DNA from 4 places in the Rossellomorea sp. FM04394 genome. Region 4 is predicted to be linked to each of the others. Evidence: riboswitches for the same ligand, from Rfam matches in the RefSeq annotation. Region 4 holds a riboswitch; each other region holds the start of a gene.
What was found. A riboswitch is a leader RNA that binds a small molecule or an ion and turns the genes downstream of it on or off. The one in region 4 is predicted to bind S-adenosylmethionine.

Region 1 (4,811 bases), 2.2 Mb from region 4:
TTCCCCCGGGGCAGTCCCGCCAGTCGTCATCGGCATATTATTGTAAATCGAGTATCCTTCTGTATATGTCCGATGAACACCTGAAATGATATACATGGCCCCTAAAGTAGCAAGCAAATCAGGAATGCCAAACTTCACGATCAATAACGAATTGAATAACCCCACTCCGGCTCCCACCAACAATGGAACAAGGAGCACGATCCACAGCGGCGCTTCATACCAGACCATCAATGAAGCCGTCACAACGGTAGACAGGGAGACCGTCGATCCCACCGATAAGTCAAAGCCATCGACGACGAGAGTAAAGGTTACCCCCAATGCCACCAATGTGACGATGGAAATCGAGCGCAGAATATCTGATAGATTTCCGTATGTGAAGAAAAACGGATTATAAAAACTGAAGAAGATGAGAATGACAGCCATCAAACAGATAGCCCCGTATTTAAATAGTAAGTCGAGTATTTTGCCTTTCATGTGCTTCCGTCCCTCCTGAAGCATAAAACAATATAAGTTCTTGAGTTGCTTCTACTTTCGTCAGTTCTTTGACGATCCGGCCATCGTACATGACGAGGATGCGGTCCGAGATCGCCAGGATTTCTTGTATTTCACAGGAAAAGTAGAGGATGCCCCTCTCTTTTTCTGCAAGGGATTGAATCAGGGAGAAGATCTCCTTCTTCGCTCCGATGTCCACACCCTTCGTCGGTTCATCAAACAAGAACACTGTGGCTTCATCGGATAGCCACTTTCCGATTGAAACCTTTTGCTGATTACCTCCACTTAAAAAGTTGGCCTGGATCCCTTCATGAGCGGTTTTAATTCCGAGGGATCGGATTTTTTCACGAGCCAGCTGACGTTCTTTCCTTCCGTTGATCCATAGCCAATTGGAGACATTCCCCAAGGAGGGGAAGCTTAGGTTGTGCTGCACGGATTCATGAATGAACAATCCTTCTTTTCGTCTTTCCTCAGGTACAAGCGCCAGGCCATTTTGTACTGCATCTCGTGGAGAATGAATACTGAGCTTCTTGCCTTTCAGAAGATGGTCACCCGATACTACCTGAGATGCTCCGAATAGGGCTTTGGCGAGCTCGGTTTTCCCTGCCCCCACGAGTCCGACCACTCCGACTACTTCACCTGCCTTCACGGATAAATGGATATCCTTCAGCTTTTGTCCGTCCGCAAGTCCTCTCACTTCGTAAAGCGTTTCACCAATCGGCAGCGTTCTTTTCTGAAACTCTTCTTTATACGTGCCTCCAAGCATCGCTTCAATGATCTTATGGGAGGTTGTTTCGTTTGTTCCGTACGTTCCAACCGTCTCTCCGTCCCTCATGACTGTGATGCGATCCGAAAGCTGAAAGACTTCAGGGAGCCTGTGAGAGATGAAAATGATCCCTACTCTCTCTTTCTTTAAATCTTCTATGACACGGAATAATTTCTCTGTCTCGGAAGAGCTTAAAGGGGCCGTTGGTTCATCTAAAATCAGTACTCTCGCTTTTTGAAGCAGGCTCCTGGCAATGAGGACCAGCTGTTTTTCAGCGAGACTTAAGCGTGACGCAGGCTGCCCAAGGGGGATGGTTTCTGCCCCGATCCGTCTAAGCGCCTCCAACGCTTCTTTCTTTAATGACTTCTTGGTGATAAAAAAGGAGCCTTTTTGTGAAAACTGATCAAGGACGATATTTTCGGCTACAGAAAGTTCAGGGACAATGGCCGTGTCCACTTCCTGGTACACGCAGTGGATGCCATGCTCCTTCGCTTCTTTCGGAGATTGATAGTCTCTTTTTTCAGAGTGAAGGATGATGTCTCCGCTGTCTTGCAAATAGGCTCCCGATAAAATCTTCATCAGTGTACTTTTTCCTGCACCATTCGCCCCCAACAGGGCATGGACCTCCCCCTCTTTCACATCGAAGCTTGCAGTCTTAAGGGCTTTCACTCCTGAGAAGGTTTTATTGATATTAATCATTTCCAACAGTGGAGACGTCATCTCTTCTAACTCCTTTCTACTCTGTGAACGATCCTTCAAGCTTTTTCAATTCATCTGTATAGCCTTGCTCACTTGCTCCCCAGCCATCTACATGCTCGTGCAATTGATCTGTGGTGATCGTTTCTTCAGGCAATGCTTCTTTTTCAATAAAGACCGGCTCAAGCTTTACTTTCTCAGGCGTTTCTTCGCCATTTAGCTTTTGATATAAGAAACGGACCTGTACACGGCCGATATCTTTCGGGTCGACCGCTGCCGATGCCACCCACGGGCTTCCATCTTTTTGGATGATTTGGAGGTCCTCATCACTCATATCGATACCATATACTTTGATTTCATCTCTCCCTGCCGCTTCGATTGCCCGAACGGCGCCTTTTGCAAATTCATCCCAAGCAGCCCAGACAGCATCGATGTCACCTTTGTTCGGATACTGTTTCAATATGGCCTCCATTTGAGCCTGTGTATCCAGTGCTGTATTCTGGGTAGCCGCTCCAAATGCTGCCACTTCTTTAATATCAGGATTTTTTTCTAAAAATTCCTGATATGCCACCTGGCGTCTTTCCATCGGGGCAAAGCCTGCAACCCAAATCTTCACGATCTCACCTTTGCCGCCAAGTTCATCTGAAAGCTTCGTCAAGGTTTGTTCAGCCATTTGCTGATCGCCTTGCTCGAGGACCGTCACCCCTTCTGAAGCAACATCCGCATCAAATACGACAACGGGAATGTTTTGTTCCTTCGCCTTTTCCACCCCTGATTGCAGCGCTTCTTTCGTACCATGATCGATGAGGATCCCATCAAATTTTTGATTGATGGCCGCATCCAGGTTGGAAGACATTTTTGCCAGATCTCCTTCAGATGTAAACACTTGAACTTTACCGCCAAACTTCTCTACCTGCTCTTTGACACCTTCTATGTATTGAGCGGAAAATGTCCCTAAATTGATCTGCATAATAAGGGCGATCTTTTTATTGGCCAATGGATGATCGGACACTGCTTCCTCCTTTTCTCCACTATCCGCGTCAGCCTCCTGTGATACCTTTGGCTGACAAGCCACCAAACTGAAAATGAGTGCGAGTAATACGAGTAATGATGCCGTTTTTTTCATCTTTCTTTTCTCCTCCCGAGGTCATATGCCTCAATTTTTCAAATAAAAAAACCCCTTTTCCCAAGAGAAAAGAGGTTTATGTATAAATAAACGTACTCTTATCACTCAGGAAATTCTTCCTGCAGGTCTTAGCACCTTTCCGTGTGTACGGTAGGTTGCCGGGCGTCATCGGGCCAGTCCCTCTGCCAACTCTTTATAAGAGATTATGAAATTTTATTGTGTTCGATTTTGCTATAATCGCTATATTAACGATATGTGGGAATATTGTCAATATTCTTTTTAGGGAATTTTCTATAGAGGATTAAAGAGGGTAGAGCGAAATTTGTCACTATTTGTAGAACGGTCGATATCGTGAAAATTAGGTTGATAAATTGAAAATACGGTTGATAAATCCGATTAACGGTCGATAATTTTGGATTTCGGTTGATAAATCTCAATAACGGTCGATAAATCCCGATTCCCCTTAAAAATCGGCCACCCCAACCCTATATAACAAAAAAACCGCCCTCCCAAACCAGGGAGAGCAGTTCCAAATAAATCTTATTTCTCACCATACGCAAGTGACGCTTCCACGAAGTCTCTGAATAGAGGCTGCGGGCGTGTCGGGCGTGATGTGAATTCAGGGTGGAATTGAGATGCGACGAACCATGGGTGGTCGCTTAGCTCGATGATTTCCACTAGACGGCCATCCGGGCTTGTGCCTGAGAAGATGAAGCCGGCTTTTTCCATTTGCTCACGGTAGTGATTGTTGAATTCGAAGCGGTGGCGGTGACGCTCGTAAACCACTTCTCCATCGTAGGCTGCATAGGCTTTTGAACCTTTTGTCAGCTTACACGGATAGAGACCAAGACGCAGTGTCCCGCCTAGATCTTCGATATCCTTTTGTTCTGGTAAAAGGTCGATGACCGGGTATGGCGTTTCAGGATTCAGCTCAGCCGAGTGAGCTCCTTCAAGACCAAGAACATTACGTGCATATTCTACGGATGCAAGCTGCATACCAAGGCAGATTCCAAGGAAAGGAACCTTGTTTTCCCGGGCATATTGAGTCGCAGCGATTTTCCCTTCCACTCCACGGTCACCGAAACCGCCTGGTACAAGGATTCCATCTACGTCTGCAAGTTTTTCTGCTACGTTTGCGTTGTCGATGAGCTCAGAGTTCAACCATCTTACTTCGATGTCGCTATCGAAATGATAGCCGGCGTGACGAAGGGCTTCTACTACTGAGATATACGCGTCCTGTAATTCAACATATTTCCCTACCAAGGCGATTCTTGTTTTACGAGACAGGTTTTTCACGCGATCAACGAGTTCATTCCACTCTGTCATATCTGCTTCGTGGCAGTTCAGCTTCAAGTGCTGACATGTGATTTCATCAAGCTTTTGATCCTGTAGCGCAAGTGGCACAGAGTATAGTGTATCTGCATCCATTGCCTCGATTACAGCATTTTTATCAATATCACAGAATAACGCGATTTTGTCTTTCATGTCTTGAGTCATTGGCATTTCTGTACGCACGACGATGACATTTGGCTGGATACCAAGACTGCGAAGCTCTTTTACGCTATGCTGAGTCGGTTTTGTTTTCATTTCACCCGCTGCTTTAATGTAAGGTACAAGCGTACAGTGGATATACATCACATTGTCACGGCCTACGTCGCTCTTGATCTGGCGAATCGCTTCAAGGAATGGCAGGGATTCGATATCCCCGACCGTACCACCGATTTCCGTGAT
Region 2 (4,811 bases), 510 kb from region 4:
TCGGAATCTGCTTTCTGACTCTTTCTACTTCATGTAAATCGATTTCAGCTGAAACCAATTCTTCCGTTTGAGATCCCTTTGAAAGAATCTCTCCCCATGGATCAATGATGAGGGAACAACCGCCAAATTCATTGTTCGGGTCACTGCCTACACGGTTGCAGGCGATGACGTAGCACTGATTTTCAATCGCCCGTGCCCTTAAGAGGGTCTGCCAGTGATCAATCCGTGCTGCTGGCCACTGTGCTACGACAAAAACGACCTTGGCTCCCATTAGTACATGTTTTCTGAACCATTCCGGAAAGCGGATGTCGTAACAAATCAATCCTGCCATTTCTGTTTCTTGAAGGGTAAACATGCCATCCTCTTGTCCGGGAAGTAAATAATGATGTTCATCCATTAGCTTGAAAAGGTGAAGCTTTGAATACTGTTTCACCAACCGGCCATTGGAATCAACTACTAAAAGTGTATTGCTTACACCATTCTGTGTTTTGTTTGCTACAGAACCACCTACAATCTGAATGGAATTTCTTTTGGACAGGGCGGTCAGGAAAGAAGATGAATCATTTGCTCCGTTATCAGCGATGTCATCCATTCTTGTAAGATCATATCCAGTCGTCCAAAGCTCAGGCAGTACAACTGTATCACAGCCGTCTTCACTTGCTTTTTTAACCCATTTCTCGACTCTTTTCTTGTTTTCTAAAGGATTTCCGAACACAATATCCATTTGTGCGATACCTATCTTTTGAATCATTTCTTTCACCTCATTGTGGCCTTTTGGAATTTATTGCTTTACATTCTTTATTTTCCGTTATATCATTTGTGACTAGAATTTGAAAGTAATAAATTTTCAAAAAAATGTAGTGGGTGAGTGTATGAAGACTTATAGTAAGGCAAAACGTTTAGATTTATTACCTGAACAATTTTTCGCATCCCTTGCAGGGAAAGTGAATGCTGTTGTGAAAGAGGGACATGATGTCATTAATTTAGGGCAGGGAAATCCGGATCAGCCGACTCCTCCTCATATTGTGGAAAAACTGACAGAAGCAGCTGCTACACCTTCCAATCATAAATATCCCCCATTTCGTGGGTTATCGTCATTTAAAGAGGCGATTGCCGCTTTCTACCTCCGTGAATACAGTGTAGGTTTGGATCCGGAAACAGAGGTAGCTGTGCTGTTTGGAGGAAAGGCAGGATTAGTTGAAATTCCTCAATGTTTATTGAACCCTGGTGATGGTGTATTAGTGCCTGATCCCGGTTATCCTGATTATTTATCCGGGGTTGCATTAGCAGAAGCCCGCATGATTAAAATGCCTCTCCGTGAGGAAAATGGATTTCTACCTGATTATCAAGAACTGTCCGGTGAAAAGTTATATAATGCAAAGCTAATGTTTCTTAACTACCCCAATAATCCAACTGGTGCGATCGCCACAAAATCATTCTTTGAAGAAACAGTGGAACTTGCCGATCAGCATGATATTTGTGTTGTGCATGACTTTGCCTATGGAGCGATTGGATTTGATGGACAGAAACCTATTAGCTTCTTGGAAACAGAAGGAGCTAAGGATGTCGGTATTGAAATCTATACTCTATCGAAAACATATAATATGGCTGGCTGGAGAGTCGGGTTTGCAGTTGGGAATAAAAGTGTCATAGAAGCGATCAACGTCCTTCAAGATCACCTTTATGTGAGCTTGTTCGGTGCCATTCAAGAAGCGGCTACCACAGCCCTCTTAAGCTCGCAGGAATGCGTGAATGCATTGGTTTCAACATATGAAGAAAGAAGAAAACTATTAATCTCCGGGCTTCAGGGAATAGGGTGGGATGTAAAGGCTCCACAAGGTTCCTTCTTCGCCTGGTTAAAGGTACCTGAAGGATTTACATCTGTAGAGTTCTCAAACTATTTACTTGAAAAAATCAAAGTCGCTGTTGCTCCGGGGGTAGGCTTTGGAGAATTCGGTGAAGGGTATGTACGTGTAGGACTTTTAACCACAAACGAACGGATAAAAGAAGCGATTTCACGTATTGAAAGTTTAGAATTATTCCACAAAAGGGATTGACATAAGCCAAAATTGGTGCAATAATCCAACTGAATAATTAATAATGAAATTCTTATCAAGAGCAGGCGGAGGGACCAGCCCGATGAAGCCCGGCAACCGACTTATTAAGCACGGTGCTAATTCTTGCAGCTATATTGCTGACAGATAAGAAAGAGTGACGAATGCAAACCTCTTCTTATCTGGAAGAGGTTTTTTGTTTGCCGCTATGAAACCAACATGCGGCTTAGTAGCTTTTTCATAAGGAGGTAATTCAACAATGAGTGAAGTGATAGCAACCTATCAACTAAAGGGAAAGAGCGGTTCATACGAGAAAAAGGCAGAGGGAATTGCCTTGGGTCTAACGGTCGGTTCATGGACGGACTTGCCGCTACTGGAACAGGAACAATTGAGAAAGTACAAGGGTAGAGTCGTTTCCGTGAAGGAGTGGGAAGGCGATGATGGCCCACGGGGTGAAGTGAAGATTGGATATCCCCGTCATAATTATTCAAATGATATTCCAGCCATCCTAACAACGGTGTTCGGTAAGCTTTCCCTTGATGGAGAGGTGAAATTGATAGATTTAGAGTTTTCGAAAGATTTAAAAGAAATATATCCTGGTCCGAGATTTGGAATTGAAGGGATCAGGGAGTTAACAGATGTACATGATAGACCACTGTTAATGAGCATCTTTAAAGGTGTAATCGGCAGGGATCTCACTTTCCTTGAAAATCAGTTAAGAGCCCAGGCTCTCGGAGGAATCGATGTAGTAAAAGACGATGAAATTTTATTCGATAATCCGCTGACACCCTTTTCTGAGAGAGTCAGATTAGGAGAGGAGGTGCTGAACGATGTGTTTGAGGAAACAGGGAAGAAAACCTTGTATGCAGTGAACCTGACAGGCAGAACATCACAATTACGGGATAAAGCAAGAAAAGCAAGGGAGCTCGGGGCAGATGCTCTATTATTCAATGTGTTTTCTTATGGTCTCGATGTTCTTCAGGAATTGAGAGAGGACGATGATATCGCGTTGCCGATCATGGCCCATCCTGCTTTTGCCGGGGCTACTGCGGCATCTCCTGTTCATGGTGTGAGCTATTCTTTATGGTTAGGGAAATTTTTACGAATGGTCGGGGCTGATTTCTCATTATTTCCATCACCATACGGAAGTGTTGCATTAGAAAAGAAAAAAGTTCTAGCCGTGAGCCATGAGTTAACGAAGGAAGATGCCCATTTGAAAAGAGCATTGCCAGTACCATCTGCCGGCATTCATCCCGCTCTTGTCCCGCTTTTGGTGAAGGATTTCGGTATAGACTGTGTCATCAATGCGGGGGGAGGCATTCATGGTCACCCTGACGGTGCAAGTGGTGGAGGGAAAGCATTCGTTCAAGCAATCGATGCAGTTTTAAAAGGAACGTCTCTCAATGAGGCAGCAGAAAACCATGGTGAACTTCGTAAAGCACTATCCCTATGGGAGAGGAGGTAAAGGTGTAGTGGGTCATCCAATCATTTTTTGTGATTTCGATGGAACGATTACAGAAACGGATAATATCATCTCGTTGATGAAATCCTTTGCTCCTCCAAAATGGGAAGGTATCAAGGAGGACATTTTAAGTCAGTCGATGTCCATTAAAGAAGGTGTAAGCAAGCTGTTTTCGCTTATTCCTTCATCACAGAAAGACGAAATGATTCAGTATTTATTGGATACAGCTGTCATACGTGAAGGTTTTAAGGAATTTGTGGAATATACGAAAGACAACGAGATTCCATTGTATATCGTCAGCGGAGGAATAGACTTCTTTGTTCACCCTTTACTGAATGAATACGGGCCCTTTAACGGAGTTTTTTGTAATGAAGCAAACTTCGATGATTCTACCGTAACAATTCATTGGCCGCATCCATGTGACGATCATTGTGACAGTAAAGGTTGTGGATGCTGCAAGCCTTCCATCCTGAGAACATTGTCTTTAAAAGAAGATACAGAGGTCATTGTGATCGGGGATTCTGTCACAGATATCGAGATGGCAAAGCTTGGTGATACTGTGCTTGCCAGAGACTATCTCGCGCGCATGTGTGAAGAAAAGGGAATCCCCTATCTTCCCTTTGAAACGTTTCATGATTGCATGGATGCAATTAAAAAAGGAGTGACATTATGAAATCCTATCAACCGGAGTGGGATGAGCTCGCCGATATTAAAAGGGAATTAGCAGACAGAGATTGGTTCATGGGCACCAGCGGGAACCTCGCGATACGAGTGAGTTCATCCCCTGCCACTTTCCTTGTTACGGCAAGTGGAAAGGATAAACGAAAGCACACAAAAGAAGATTTCCTCCTCGTCAATGCTCATGGTGAGGCCATGGAGGAAACTCAATTACGACCATCGGCAGAAACACTGCTGCACAGTCATGTTTTTACACGGAGTTCAGCGGGATGCAGCTTACATGTCCATACCGTTGCAAATAATGTGATCAGTGAACTGTATGGGGATGAAGGTGTCGTCACGTTTAGAAACCAGGAACTGATTAAAGCTTGGGATAAATGGGGGGAACATGATTCCCTATCCATTCCGATCATTCATAATCATGCCCATATCCCAACCTTGGCAGATGCCTTTCAACCATTCATTAAAGGAGACAAAGGTGCCGTACTCATTCGAAATCACGGGATTACGGTATGGGGGCGTAACGGTTTTGAGGCTAAGAAACTATTGGAAGCTTGTGAGTTTATGTTCCAATACCAACTCACTCTATTATCTTTATCAACCAAGGAATCCATTCT
Region 3 (4,811 bases), 650 kb from region 4:
ATCGAATTGTAATGGCACCTATGTGCATGTATTCTTCCCATAACGAAGATGGAAAAGTTGAAAACTGGCATCGCACCCACTATACGAGCCGTGCTGTCGGTGGTGTCGGCCTCATCATTCAAGAAGCAACTGCGGTCACTCCCCAGGGGAGAATATCCCCGCAGGATTTAGGCATTTGGGATGACGAACATATTGAAGGGTTGAAAGAGTTAGTGGGCTTGATCAAGGAACAGGGGGCAAAGACCGGGATTCAGCTTGCTCACGCAGGAAGAAAAGCCGTTCTTGAAGGAGACATCCTTGCTCCATCTGCGATTCCATTTAATGAAGAGATGAAGATGCCCGTTGAAATGACGGCGAATGATATTAAAGAGACTATAACGGCATTCATTAAAGGAGCAGAAAGAGCGAAGAAAGCGGGCTTTGATGTGATTGAAATTCATGGGGCACATGGGTATCTCATCAACGAATTCCTGTCTCCACTATCCAATAAACGTACCGACGAATACGGTGGATCTGCAGAAAACCGCTACCGCTTCCTTCGTGAAGTCATCGATGGAATTCAACAAGTGTGGGACGGACCTCTACTCGTTCGTGTTTCTGCCAAAGATTATAACGAAGAAGGATTGGACGTTGAAGACTATGTTGTGTTTGCCCAATGGATGAAGGAACAAGGAGTCGATCTTATCGACGTAAGCTCCGGTGCACTTGTACCTGCGCGAATTCCAGTGTTCCCTGGTTATCAGGTGAAACTTGCCGAGACCATAAAAAAAGAAGCGAAGATCGATACAGGTGCAGTCGGGCTGATTACAACAGGTATACAAGCAGAAGAAATCCTGCAAAACGAGCGTGCTGACCTCGTCTTACTTGCTCGTGAATTGCTTCGTGACCCATACTGGCCAAGAACGGCAGCCAAAGAGTTGGGTGTAGAGATAGAAGCGCCTAAGCAGTATGATCGCGGCTGGTAAGAATACGGAAAAAGCGCTCAATTGGTAACCAATTGAGCGCTTTCTTTGTATGGTCTATTTTTCTAAATAAGCGTATTTATATCCATATTGAGCACCAAACTTATGAATGAATACATTCTCCACTGAACCCTTTTCTAAATAGGCTACACCTTTTTGGTAGACCGGTGAAATCGCCATTTTTTCAAACAGGATTTTTTCTGCTTCTTGAAGAGCCTTCCAGCGCTCTTCTGGTTTCTCTAACAATTCTCCTTTCGACTTTAAAATTAACGAGTCAAACTTCTCATTTGCAAATCCAGTCCGATTAAATGGACTCTCTGATAGAAGCATATCAAGGTAAGCCATTGGATCTGGATAATCAGCTGACCATCCAGATAAACTGATTTCATATTCCATTTTATTTTCCAATTCTATTTTTTGTTTAAAAGGCTGTTGTTTGATTTTAATCGTAAGCCCTTCGAGATTAGATTCTAATTGGTTTTTAATATACTCCCCGATTTTCCGGGAAGATTCCGTGTCGTAATTAAGTAATTCCACTTCAATAGAATCAATGTTTTCTTCATCCATTGCTTCCTTCCACAGAGCTTGCGCTTCTTTTAGGGTTCCTTCATTCAGGGGTCCAACGGTATCTCTGAAGTCCTTTCCATCAGGCCCTTTCGTTAATCCCTTTGGAACAAAATAATAGGCAGGCAAAGACCCGTCGTTTAATAGCACATTCACCAAGTCCTCTTTATTGTATGCCAGATCGATTGCCCTTCTGGCTTTTTGTTTCGATAAGATAGGATTTTTTTGATTTAGTCTAAGGAAAAACATTCTACTGTCGGAAAAGCTTTTGAAGTCAGGGCTCTCCTTATATTGATCTACTAATTCAGCCGATAGAACCACTTGATCAATTTCATCAGTATTAAATAGGTTTATCGCCGTAGAAGAATCTTTTACGATATCAACTTCAATTGCATCCAGATTCACTTCAGAGTGATCCCAGTAGTGTTTATTTTTTTCTAATAAATAGCTTTGCTCGTGCTTCCATTCTTTCACAACAAATGGTCCGTTGTATAACGTTGTATCCGCTTCTAAGCCGTACTTAGATCCACTATCTTCCACATACTCTTGTGAGAGGGGCGCAAACATTGGAAGTGTGGTTAATTGTAAGAAATAAGGAACCGGATGTTCTAATTCTACTTCCAGAGTATGTACATCGATAGCTTTCACACCCAGCTCGTCCGGTCCTGATTTTCCTGTATTGATTTTTTCGGCATTTTTTATATCGTATAGGATGTAAGCATACTCTGCCCCCGTATCAGGATTAACCCCCCGTCTCCAAGAGTAAACGAAATCATCCGCTGTGACTGGCTCTCCATTTGACCACTTGGCGTCTTTACGTAGATGAAACGTATAGGTTTTCTGGTCTTCACTTACATCGAAACTCTCTGCTATTGCCGGCTTTGGATTATCCTCTTCGTCCAGTTCGAATAAGCCTTCAACGACACTTGCCAGTACCTGGGCAGACACTGTATCTGTTGTCAAAGAGCTATCCAATGTCGGCATTTCAGCCGTTTGAACAAGACGCAAAACCTGCTGATCTTCACTTCCTTGTTTAACATCTGAAGTGGCATTTTGATTACATGCTGTTAAAAGTAAACATAAAATTATAAAAGCAAAATACTTATTGATTTTTCTCTTTATCGAACCCATACTATTTTCCTCCTAGTAAATTCCTCAATCATTATTGTCCTTGACATATGTACCCTGGTAACTTCTTAAAACTTCCCCCTTTCAATAAAATAAAAAGCCCTCTTCTTGAAAACAAGAAGAGGGCTGATTTAACTATGAACTAACATACCTAAAATGATCTCCTTATCTTTCAAGCGATATGCTTGCTGGAGTTGGCACAGTACTATAATAAGTCTGTTGCCGAGGTTTCAAAGGGCCAGTCCCTCCACCTCTCTGGATAATGGAAAAATTATTAAATTATAGAAAAATATACACGATGAAAACAATTATGTCAATATAATAAAACTCACATTTTGAACATCATCTATTCGGGTTGTTCAGTCTCATACACCTTCTGTACCTCATACCTGAAACCTAAACAACGATAGTTTTGTTTTCGATACATCAATCTCGGAGTATCTTCCCCATCCGCTACCAATATCACGGTCTTATCAGGGAATTGCTTCATCACAAACTGTTGAAGCCTTGCCCCTATCCCCTTTTTTTGAAACATTTCATGAACCATCAGCCCATCGATTTCTGCTGTATGATCTTCAATGATCACATCCACGGATCCGGCCGGGGTCCCCTTATAGAAAGCGAGTAGCTGCACCAAACGGGGATTCTGAAAATTCCTCTTATGCATATCCACCTTTTGATCGGCAAAATCGGGGCCATACTCCAAATCCTGCTCGTATTGAAATGCAAGGTACGCATTGAGCTCCGCCTCGGTCACTTCCCTTACTTCGATATCAGGGATGTCTTCAAGTATTGGGAATTGACCTGGCTCGATAAGATACAATTCATTGAAACCTGTCTCATATCCTTCATCCTTAAAATAATCCATCAATTCCTCTGAAGGTTTATGATCGTCAGGAAAAAGAAACTTTACATGCTTCTGGCCTTTTGATTGATGAAATTCCCTCAAGAACAGGGCAGCCTCTTTAAATTCAGCCAGCGTTGGATGTTTTTTGAATTTAAGAAAGTTACTATCATACCTTGTTAACATTTCTGGAAAATGAATATGTTTATAAAGCTCATTCTCACCTATTTCATGTCCTGGATTATAAATATGGTCAAATGTGATTTCCTTCATTCGTACTCCCCTTTTCCTCTATGAACTTACTCCCATATCCGTTGAACAGATGCCCCGTCTTCTTCGACTTTTACAACATACACATCAGGATTGGAAAGGGCGAACAGCTCATCATATCCGTATTTCTCATCAAACAGTCTTAAAATCAGCGTGGTTAAGTTTCCATGACTCACGCAGACAATATGATCTTCTTCTTTTTTTAATATGTCTTCTATAAAAGACCTTGCTCTCTCCGTCGCCTGATCATTCGACTCTCCGCCTGGTAACGCAAGGGAAAAGTCCTCAAAACTGTCTTTTAATTTTTCCATCCAATCAGGAAGATCATGATCACTTAATATTCTTTCTCCTAAACGATCATCTTCCTGTACGGTTAATCCCGACTGATTTGCAAAGGGAGCGATTGTTTCAACGGCTCTCACAAACGGACTGGAATATATCGCTTGAATGGGTCGTTTTTTTAAAAAAGCAGCCAATTGGTTCGCTTGATTCTTTCCTTTTTCCGTTAAATGCGCATGAAGCGGTTGTCCTTCCGCTTTTGCGTGACGTACGATATAAATCGTCTTCATCCCTTCACCCCTCTACTTCTTTAAAGGTATGACATATTCCATAAAATCCTTGGCTATATACGTATCAGGGAACACTTCCCTTGCTTCCCTCTCCAACTCTTCCCAGGACTCTTTGGCATATCGAGAGGAAATATGGGTTAAAAACAGCAATTTAGCCCCTGCTTCTAAAGCTGTCTCCCCCGCTTGCTTTGTCGTCGAGTGGTAATACTCACGGGCCATTTCCTCCTGATCCCGATTGAAAGTCGCTTCATGAATGAGTACATCTGCTGACCTTCCTAAATCGACAGCATTTGAACAAACCCTGGTGTCTCCAAGAATCGTCACAACACGCCCTGGAATCGAAGGTCCAAGAAAATCCTTTCCATTGAGCTCTGTGCCGTCTTCCAACTGGACGGTTTCGCCTGATTTTAATTTCTTGTAGACGGGTCCAGGTTGAATACCTATCCCCTTTAATCGGTCAACTTGAAGGACACC
Region 4 (4,811 bases):
TTCGGCTGATCTTTTTCCCGAATTCGCTTATTTGAAATGGCCAATTCTAATAGGGGTATACTTAACGGCGGTTCCATTTAATTTAGCGCTGTACCAAGCATTTATGCTTTTAACGTGTATTGAAGAGAACTCTTTTTCAGCGAAAGCAATAGTGGCTCTTCACCGAATAAAACTGTATGCCTCATTGATTACTGCCATTTATGTGGCAGGTATAGTATTTCTACTAATCCAAAATGCTCTTCATCCGGGTATTGCTATGGTTGGGATCATTATCAGCTTTGCGTCTGTCACCATTTCCATTTTCGCAGCAGTCCTTCAAGAATTACTGCGAAATGCACTTAGACTAATAGATGAAAACGATTTTTCGGTATGAGGTGAAATAGGAAATCCGACCGAATTCCCGAAAAACCTTCTACTCTATCAACCCCCTGCATAAAGTTAACTATTAAATACTTTATATAGGGGTACTGATGATGTCGTATAAGTCTCGAAACAACAATAGCTTAGTCCCACTAGTATTCGTCTCTATGAAGGCAATCATTCGGGTAGTATTGATCGGTATTGTCCTCATGTACTTGACCGTATGGTTGATCTCATCAACTGCCATTAAATTGAGGGTGGATAGTTTACTGTATTCATCAATGTCGGAACTAGTACCGAAGGAAACGTTTCTTATGTTGTTGTCACAGGAAATGACAGGATTGCGGGTTACGAATGAGGCAGCATTAAACAATGATTTTGATTGGTTGGAAAGTGTCACCAATGTTTCACTCCTTGATCCGCGAAGTTTATTTGGACGGGAAATCCCAGGAATCGAAAATTATCATACTCACATAGCCGTTGCGGGGAAGGGGACTGACATTACGAACCTCCCAAATGAATCACCGGCTCCAACAGAAGATCAGTTGAAGGATCAGGAAATCGATCAGAGCCAAATTGATCAGGCAAACAACAATTCAGGAGACGGAGTTCAAGAGATTGATGAAAAATCCGTCTACATCTATCATTCACACAGCTGGGAAGCGTTCAGCCCGCTAATTAAAAATAACGATTCGAAAGATCCAGCGAGTACCAACGAGAAGGTTAACGTCATTGCTGTAGGGTCCAAATTAAAGCAAGAGCTTGAAGCTAGGGGGATTGGGGCAGTTCAGGATAAGACAGATGTAAACAAAGCACTTAAAGACAAGTCATGGACATATTTTGAATCCTATCAGTTATCAAGAGGACTAGTACAGGAAGCCATCGCCCAAAACGATGACTTAACGTACTTGATCGATATCCATAGGGATTCTCAGCCACGGAGCATCACTACCAAAACCATTAACGGCAAAAACTATGCCCGCTTATTTTTCATAGTGGGAAAAGAAAACAAAAACTTCGAAAAGAATCTGAAAATCGCGAAAGAGTTGAATGCTAAGTTAGAAGAAAAGTATCCCGGCATCAGCCGCGGAGTCTTTATCAAAACAAGAGCAGAAGGCAATGGGGTGTATAACCAGGATCTAACAGAGCGAGCCATGCTTCTTGAGTTTGGTGGAGTGGAAAATAATTTAGTAGAACTGTATAACTCAACAGAAGCATTTGCGGAGATCTTTGCAGAATATTACAAAAAGGATGCCGTCGAGGTGAATGGACAATAAGTAATCAAGAAAAAAGACGTTGGCCGTGTGGTAGACGTCTTTTTTCCTATCCTTGAATAGAGTGGATTCTTGGAATGGCCAAAATCATAATCTTTTCATTCTCCAACGATATCCCAAATAAATCATCCCGATCACCACTGAACCCGCCAACAAAATAACCGTGCCCTTATCCGCATCCAACACATTCACCACCACGAATGCCTCAATTAACAACGAAGGAATCTTTCCCACAGAACTGATCACGGAAAAGGCCACAATTGAAATAGAGCTAAAGGCAGCCGCAACGGTTACCACACTTGAAGGCACAAATGGAACCATACGAAAGAAGAATAGAAGAAATATCCATTCCGTACCAGACGCTTCTTTTAATTTAAAAAAATATTTGTTTGACAGAATCTGATCAATACGGGCAAACTTAATTCCTTTTCGATATAAATAAAAACTAACAATGGCTCCTAATGATTCACCAAGTATGGAAACCCCGATTCCAGGCAACAACCCGAATACGGAAATGTTAAAGGCCGTCAAGAAGACACTCGGCAGAAAACCAAGAATACTGATGACAACATTTATGAAAATACTGATAAAAAAGAGAGACCAACTATCGAGGCCGGTGAATTCGTTCACAAAATGCTGCAGATTGAGGGTCATAGGGTGTATTCCTTCATATGAGAGTGGATTATCATGGAAATATATGTAGTTACATCTAAAACAATCCCATGTCATTTTAGAAAAAGTCTGGACACTTGTCAATGAAACATGAGGAAGAACTGCAAATACCATGATCATGACCATTTGAATGAAACTCAGGAAGCCCCAAACCACTTCCACGGATTGGGGCTCTTGTCAGCTTGTTAACTTTGCACAGTTTTTCCATTGAATCGAGCCTATATCGCTGTGCGGATGGCTTTCATTCTGAATGTATTTAAATTCGTCCTCTAGTTCCTGAAGGGTCAACTCGAATAGCTGTTTGTTTCCTTTTTTGAAAATGTTATGGGCTATCAATTTGTTAATTAATTCATTTCGTCGATTATGAATTGCATCCTGTAGGGTTTTCCCCATTGTGATCACTCCTCTTATAATGTAAACGAGTTGAGGAAGGGTCATTAAAAAAAGCCCGCTTCCCAGTAGATAAGAAGAAGGCTTAATGCAACAAAACTTCAACTCATCTTCCAAGCAAATTGCTTGTGGAATTAGCACAGTGTTCTATGGTATAGAATCTGTTGCTGAGGCATCATCGGGCCATTCCCTCTGCCTCTCTGGATAAGTGTATATAGTCGTAATGAATTACATTCATTATATAGTTGAGTATTCATAGTTGTCAACTTGGTATTAATATAAAATGTGCATAATTAAAGGTAGAATAGGATGTTGAGAGTAAGGTGAAGGAAGAATTGAATGATGAAAAAAACGGTCCAGCCTTGCAGATTATGCTCCTAATTCAGCCTACACCCCTTTATTCACGATACCTTTTCTCAATTCAGACACAGATTTTTTTTCTAATCAACAAAAAACATGATAACCTGTATACATAAACGCAATTATTGGAGTGAATCGTATGAAGACAGTCGTTGTCGTAGGTGGAGGAATTACAGGATTAACAGTGCTGTACCATCTTCAAAAAATGTCCAAAGAACGAGAAATAGATATCAAGTTAATACTCATCGAGCGTGATCACCAGCTTGGCGGCAAGATCAGAAGTGTAAGAGAAGCGGAATTCATTATGGAAGCAGGAGCGGATTCCATTGTGGCCCGTAATGAAGGGGTTCTCCCTTTAGTTGATGAACTGCACCTTAGAGATGAACTTGTCTATAATGAAACAGGCATATCCTACATATATACCAATGGCGAATTGCATAGGATTCCGCATGACACGATTTTTGGAATTCCCATGACCGTTGAGTCTCTTCACAAGAGTACCTTGGTGTCGGATGAAGGTAAGAATGCAGCACTTAAAGACCTTGAAACTAAAAATACACAATTTACAAAAGAAAGTTCAATCGGTGAATTTCTAGAAGCATTCCTGGGTAAGGAATTGGTAGAGAATCAGGTGGCGCCGGTATTGTCAGGGGTCTATTCTGGGAATTTGCATAAACTCACCATGGCTTCGACCCTCCCATACTTACTTGATTATAAAAATGAATACGGAAGTATTATCAAAGGTTTATCTAAAAACAAACAAAAATTCCAAGGGACCTCCAGTAAAAAATTCATCTCGTTTAAAAATGGGTTATCAACCATCATCGAACGTTTAGAAGAAAAATGCTCCAGTACGACAATATTAAAGGGAGTAGAAACAACTAAGCTCCAAAAAACAGGAGACAAATATGTGCTGACTCTTGGTGGTCAAGGTAGCATTCAAGCGGATTATGTGGTATTCGCAACACCTCATGATGTAACCCAAAAGATTCTGACCCATGAAAAACTTGAACCTGATTTTAATAAACTGAAAAACTCTTCACTCATTTCGATCTACCTCGGGTTTAATATTCCAGATGAGGAACTTCCTGCTGATGGCACTGGTTTCATCGTCTCAAAAGGCAGCGAATTAAAATGTGATGCATGCACATGGACGAGCCGGAAGTGGAAGCATACGTCCAGTAACCAAAACCTTTTATTGAGACTTTTTTACAAAAGCACAAACCCTCACTATAAAGAGTTGAAAGAATTTAGTGAGGCAGAACTTGTGAGCACGGCACTCGATGATATCAGGAAAAGTATCGGGATAAACGGAGATCCGATTTCTGTAGAAGTGACGAATTGGAAAGACCTAATGCCAAACTATCATCTTGAACACAGTCGGTCTGTTCAATCGTTAGATGAAACTCTCGCAACCGAACTACCACGTGTCAAGCTGGCCGGAGCATCGTATTTTGGAGTGGGCATAGGTGCGTGTATTAAAAATGGAAAGGAAACAGCTGAATGGATTGTAGATAGGTTGGGGAAGAATGTTTGATTTAGAAATTCAACATTTTCATTTTTGAGAGTAAGATAACTAAAGAAGGAAAAGAGCCTGAGCTTATCCAGGTTCTTTTCCTTTACTTATTTAACATTATAATTGTTTTTGAAATAATCCACTGTTTTCTCTAATCCAGAGATCAGATTATAATTTGGTTCCCACTTTAGATTGTCTAGCGCTTTTGCATTTGATAGGTGACTGTTTAGAATATCTCC

Region 1: another riboswitch for S-adenosylmethionine. It lies ahead of ACCB35_RS21500 (sugar ABC transporter substrate-binding protein); the one in region 4 lies ahead of ACCB35_RS10695 (Fur-regulated basic protein FbpA).
Region 2: another riboswitch for S-adenosylmethionine. It lies ahead of ACCB35_RS08205 (2,3-diketo-5-methylthiopentyl-1-phosphate enolase); the one in region 4 lies ahead of ACCB35_RS10695 (Fur-regulated basic protein FbpA).
Region 3: another riboswitch for S-adenosylmethionine. It lies ahead of ACCB35_RS14205 (peptide ABC transporter substrate-binding protein); the one in region 4 lies ahead of ACCB35_RS10695 (Fur-regulated basic protein FbpA).

Annotation. Positions count from the first base shown of each region.
Region 1 is NZ_CP168654.1:4,300,214-4,305,024, forward strand. It holds gene ACCB35_RS21490 (ABC transporter permease) at 1-474, opposite strand, end outside; gene ACCB35_RS21495 (sugar ABC transporter ATP-binding protein) at 443-1,978, opposite strand; gene ACCB35_RS21500 (sugar ABC transporter substrate-binding protein) at 1,995-3,080, opposite strand; SAM riboswitch class I at 3,176-3,282, opposite strand; gene ACCB35_RS21505 (CTP synthase) at 3,621-4,811, opposite strand, start outside.
Region 2 is NZ_CP168654.1:1,634,553-1,639,363, forward strand. It holds gene ACCB35_RS08195 (carbon-nitrogen family hydrolase) at 1-751, opposite strand, end outside; gene ACCB35_RS08200 (pyridoxal phosphate-dependent aminotransferase) at 873-2,057, shown strand; SAM riboswitch class I at 2,107-2,208, shown strand; gene ACCB35_RS08205 (2,3-diketo-5-methylthiopentyl-1-phosphate enolase) at 2,314-3,519, shown strand; gene ACCB35_RS08210 (2-hydroxy-3-keto-5-methylthiopentenyl-1-phosphate phosphatase) at 3,527-4,189, shown strand; gene ACCB35_RS08215 (methylthioribulose 1-phosphate dehydratase) at 4,186-4,811, shown strand, end outside.
Region 3 is NZ_CP168654.1:2,797,151-2,801,961, forward strand. It holds gene namA (NADPH dehydrogenase NamA) at 1-965, shown strand, start outside; gene ACCB35_RS14205 (peptide ABC transporter substrate-binding protein) at 1,020-2,648, opposite strand; SAM riboswitch class I at 2,817-2,920, opposite strand; gene ACCB35_RS14210 (GNAT family N-acetyltransferase) at 3,001-3,771, opposite strand; gene ACCB35_RS14215 (histidine phosphatase family protein) at 3,798-4,337, opposite strand; gene rnz (ribonuclease Z) at 4,350-4,811, opposite strand, start outside.
Region 4 is NZ_CP168654.1:2,148,697-2,153,507, forward strand. It holds gene ACCB35_RS10680 (DUF2975 domain-containing protein) at 1-373, shown strand, start outside; gene spoIIP (stage II sporulation protein P) at 471-1,637, shown strand; gene ACCB35_RS10690 (TVP38/TMEM64 family protein) at 1,722-2,288, opposite strand; gene ACCB35_RS10695 (Fur-regulated basic protein FbpA) at 2,484-2,699, opposite strand; SAM riboswitch class I at 2,800-2,907, opposite strand; gene ACCB35_RS10700 (protoporphyrinogen oxidase) at 3,196-4,593, shown strand; gene ACCB35_RS10705 (NAD-dependent epimerase/dehydratase family protein) at 4,680-4,811, opposite strand, start outside.